Regions from separate parts of the Ruegeria sp. CDSC051 genome, predicted to be linked through region 2. Evidence: riboswitches for the same ligand, from Rfam matches in the RefSeq annotation. Region 2 holds a riboswitch; the other holds the start of a gene.
The links. Region 2 has a riboswitch for cobalamin ahead of AC2FH0_RS00345 (DUF1636 family protein). Riboswitches for the same ligand answer to the same signal wherever they lie in the genome.
Positions count from the first base shown of each region.

Region 1: linked by a shared signal. The riboswitch ahead of AC2FH0_RS15405 (hypothetical protein) and the one ahead of AC2FH0_RS00345 (DUF1636 family protein) in region 2 are both predicted to bind cobalamin.

Region 1 covers NZ_JBXWOC010000006.1:137,748-140,137, forward strand. The annotation lists gene AC2FH0_RS15395 (DNA polymerase III subunit gamma/tau) at 1-36, opposite strand, end outside; gene AC2FH0_RS15400 (protein-tyrosine phosphatase family protein) at 193-693, shown strand; gene AC2FH0_RS15405 (hypothetical protein) at 695-1,099, opposite strand; cobalamin riboswitch at 1,183-1,402, opposite strand; gene AC2FH0_RS15410 (alpha/beta hydrolase family protein) at 1,542-2,390, shown strand, end outside.
Region 2 covers NZ_JBXWOC010000001.1:69,090-71,479, reverse strand. The annotation lists gene AC2FH0_RS00350 (hypothetical protein) at 1-367, shown strand, start outside; cobalamin riboswitch at 850-1,056, shown strand; gene AC2FH0_RS00345 (DUF1636 family protein) at 1,151-1,525, shown strand; gene cobW (cobalamin biosynthesis protein CobW) at 1,528-2,390, shown strand, end outside.

The sequences.
Region 1 (2,390 bases), on a different contig from region 2:
GAGAACCTGATAGGCGGGGCTGGGCGTGTCGGTCATGTCTGCTCTGTTGGATTCGTGTCAGGTTTGCAGCGTAGAGACCCCCGCCGTCCGCGTCCACCGCGCGCGAAAAGGAATTTCGTTTTGGCAAGGTGCATCAGAGCCGGTAAATCATGAGAGGCTTCAGCCCCATGTGGCGATGCAGGAAAAGGAGCTGTGTTGGAGAGTTTTGCAATTCACCCTCTTGGATTGGGCAAAGGGCAGATCGCTCTGTGCCCACTGCCGGGTGTCACGGGCGATTATGCTGGGGATTTCGCAGTAATCCGGGATTGGGCGCCGGACCTAATCATCTCGATGACTACTCTGGATGAGTTCCAGCATTCCGGCGGGCTGTCATTCGAGGCGGACCTGCAGTGCGAACGGATTGCCTGGGTCCACCTTCCGGTCTCCGATTTCGGCGCCCCCACGCCTGAGGTTGAGGCGCTTTGGCCGCAAGCCAGCGCCGCCGCCCAACATGTCCTTGCCAGTGGCGGCAAGGTGCTGGTGCATTGCCGCGGTGGGTGCGGACGCTCGGGGATGGTTGTGATGCGGCTAATGGTGGAATGCGGCGAAGCGCCTGACCACGCGCTTCGGCGGTTGCGTGCGGTGCGGCCCTGCGCGGTGGAAACCGACGCGCAAAAGGACTGGGCCGGGTTGCCGGCCCGAACCCTTCCCTGAATCAGGCAGACACTTGATACGGAATACTGTCGCTGCGCGGCGGCAGGGTCGATACGTCGAGCATCGCACAGGGTGGTTCTGACAGAAAACCAGCGGATTTCTGGATGAACTCCGGCCCGAACATCATGTCGCCATAGGCGTCCAGCTTTTCTGTCGGCGTGTCCGTGCTGGTGCCGCAATAGACCCTGATCTGTTCTGATTGGGCCCGAAAACGGGCCGTGCAGCCTTCGGTGCAATGGGTCAGATCGCTGGTACCTTCGACCTCGAATGTTTTGGATGTCGCAGGCCTTGCCGTCGCCATCGCCTCGGCCATGGCGCGTGCCATTCGGGCAAGGGCGGGGCAGGGTTTCCCGGTCCTCTGACAGACGGTTGCGGTGAATTCGTGTGTTTTTGTCTTCCAGATCATAATGCGCCCTCCGCGCGCAGGACGAAGGGTGAGGATCAGGTGTGACAGCGCGCTGACGACCTGCCCGGACACCCCGCCCGAGTTTCGGTTTCGATACGATGGCAGGTCTCCTGACTTGCGGGTCGTCGCTTTGCCGACCTTCCCAGCCCTGGGGCCAGTGGTATTTCGGCATTGCTCACCGCTTACAGTTGCGGGGGCAGTCGCGGAGTTGGCCCTTTCCGGCATCGCCGGGGCAGACCGCACCGTGTTCCCTTTTCATCCCGCCCCAATTCCGGGGCAAGAACCATCACCACATCGCTAGCGGCTATGCAGACCCCGAGTCAAGCCACCTGTTGGGGTTCAAACCGGACGTTTGGTCATCTTGATGAAATCTTGACTCTGGTGGCCGAAATCGGGCCGATTGTTGAGTGAACCGAGTAGTTCAGAATTTGTTGGAAGCGCCATGCTTGATACCACGCCCTGCGTCCAGACTAAGGACTTTGACTTTGCCTCAGGCTCTGCCAGCCTGTCGGCACGGCTGTATCTGCCTGCAACCGAGCCGAAGACCGCCGTGGTGATTCACAGCGCAACTGCAGTGCCGCGCGAATATTACCAGCATTTTGCCCGTTGGCTGGCCGCCGAACAGGGTATTGCCTGTTTGACCTATGACTACAGCGATTTCGGGCATTCGCTGCGCGACAAACTCAAAACCTCCGAGGTGACCATGGCGGATTGGGCCTTGGTCGACATGCCCGCCGCACGGGCTGAGATGCGCAGGCGGTTCCCGGACGCTTTGCAGTGGAGCATCGGTCATTCCCTTGGCGGCTTGCTGGGGCCGGTGCAGCCAGACATTGATCAGATCGACCGGATGATCTGTGTATGTTCGGGGCTGGTTACTCTGTCCGACCATCCCTGGCCCTATCGCGGGCTGGCGTGGATGTTCTGGCATGTGCATGGGCGTCTGGCAGTGAATGCGCTGGGCTATCTGCCGGGCAAAGCGGTGGGGATCGGTGCCGATTTGCCTGGTCCGGTCTATTGGCAATGGCGTAGCTGGTGCACGGCGCCGCAGAATTATGTGCCGCAGATCGGTGACGCTCTGCCCGAAGCGAGATGGGCGCAATCGAATACGCCGGTGGACCTGTTCACCTTCGAGGACGACCAGATGGTGCCGCCAGACGCTGTCTGGCGGCTTGCCGATCTGTATGGACCAAAGGCGCGGCGGCATCTGCTGTCTCCGAAAGAGATCGGAGTGCCCGAGATCGGTCATATCGGTGCCTTTGCCCGCAGAAATCAGGCGCTTTGGCCCCGGTTG
Region 2 (2,390 bases):
GGGCTTTAAGCATTTGGACTTGAAGTTCTTTGCACGAGGGTTCATTTCGTGCCTCGCACTTTGTCACGAAGACTTCAGGGCAGCTACCGAGGCTGTCTTGGAAGGTGCTTTAAACACGCTCCACTCCGCCGACCATGTGTTACAGATCGCCAAAGGCGACTATCCTAAACACGCCTCCATTATGAGACGAAAAGACGGTCAGAATGAAGATCATTACGTCGACTACTCAAAGAACTCTCGCATATTGGAAATTCGAAAGTTTTGGACTGGTTTAAAGCGGGTTCAAAGAGGCTATGTTTCGTCCGAAGTTAAAGCGTCAGCAAACACTTACCCACAGCAGCACGACAAAATTTGGATCTCTAAATGAGCTGACCAAAATCCCGCAACAAATCCCGCAACATTTCTTGGTTACGAAGAATGCGAGATGGGTTTAAGTATCTGTTTTTATTATCTATTAATTCTGACAGGGTTCGATTTCAAAACAGGTACTCGCCTCCAATACTTTCAAACAGTTGCTTCGCATTCGGCTTTTCGAGCCTGCGACACGCCGTCTCGCCACGGCAGTGCTCTGCTGAGTGAAGCTTGACACCGGATTGATCAGAAGGCGGTGAACTCACTGGCTCGGCCGGTAAATTTGACCGCTCTATCGATTCCACGCGATATGCCCTTTGAAGTAACGGGCCCGCGAATCCTTTCGTCTGGATATCTTCGAGGCGCAAAGCCCAAGTTCGCCTGCGGTCATTTTGCATATGGCTGACCAAACATGCCGCTGACAGGCATTGGCAGGTCGCTTTTCCATTCTCGATGATTTCCGTGCGTCTGCCGCGCTTGACAAGCCCCCTGCCCGTGCCGCATGTCCCATCCGTTGGTGTCTGCACATGCAGATGAAAAGGGAATGCGTCAGCGGTCAACCGTCAAACGCAGCCGCCCCCGCGACCGTGACCGGAGAGGGTGCCCAAAGCCACTGGCCAGACAGGCCGGGAAGGCGGGACATCTGCCAGAGGCCAGCCTCTGACATCCGCAAGCCGGGAGACCTGCCAACATCCGAAGTTGAAACCGGACGGGGTGATCCGGTGTCGGGCCCATGTCGCAATACGTGGCCCGCATGAAACCCCGTCCCCCGCGAAGAGGATTTGGGGGGATGAGAGACATGACCGAGACCACACCTGTTGAACTGCTGGTGTGCACGACCTGCCGCCGCGGCCTGCCCGTCGAGAATGATGCAGATCGTCCTGGGGCGTTGCTGCACAAGGCGTTGGAGCAGGCAGAACTTCCTGATGGCGTCACTTTGAAGGCAGTAGAATGCCTTTCAAATTGCGATCAGGGCTGCTCGATTGTGCTGCGTGGCGGACCCAAACGTTGGACCTTTGTCTATGAGCATCTCGATGAAACCGATCATGTCGAGACCATTGTTGAAGGCGCGACCAAATATCTCGCGACCCAAGATGGCCTCGTTAAATGGCGCGAACGTCCTGAACATTTCCGCAAAAACTGTGCGGCCCGCATTCCCCCGATTGGAGCTTAGATATGAGCAATCTCGAAAAACTGCCCGTCACTGTGATCACCGGCTTTCTGGGCTCGGGCAAGACCACGCTCGTGCGTCATCTGATGCAGAACCCGCAGGGCAAGCGCCTGGCCATTGTGGTCAACGAGTTTGGAGATGTTGGCGTCGATGGCGATATCCTCAAATCCTGCGCGATCCCCGATTGCCCGGCGGAAAACATCATGGAATTGGCCAATGGATGCATCTGCTGCACCGTGGCAGATGATTTCATCCCGACCATCGAGGCGCTGATGGCGCTAGAGCCGCGCCCCGATCACATTCTGATCGAAACCTCTGGCTTGGCCTTGCCCAAGCCGCTGCTGAAAGCGTTCGACTGGCCGGATATCCGCTCGAAAATCACCGTGGATGGCGTAATTGCTCTGGCCGATGCCGAAGCTGTGGTCGCCGGTCGCTTTGCCCCGAATGTCGCTGCGGTGGATGCCCAGCGCCTGGCCGATGACTCGATTGATCACGAAACGCCGCTATCCGAGGTGTTCGAGGACCAGATCTCCTGCGCCGACATCATTCTGCTGACCAAGCCTGATCTTGCTGGCCCCGAGGGGGTCGCCAAGGCCAAGGAAATCATCGCGGCAGAGGCTCCGCGCCCGCTGCCCGTGGTCGAAGTGGCCGAAGGCGCTGTGGATGTACGTGTTGTGCTGGGGCTTGAGGCCGCTGCCGAAGATGACATGGAGGCACGTCCCAGCCATCACGATGGCCACCACGATCACGAGCATGATGATTTCGAAAGCATCATTGTCGAGCTGCCGGAACAGACCGATCCGGCCCAGCTGGTCGCCAATATCGAACGTCTGGCGAATGAACTGAACATCCTGCGGGTCAAAGGCTA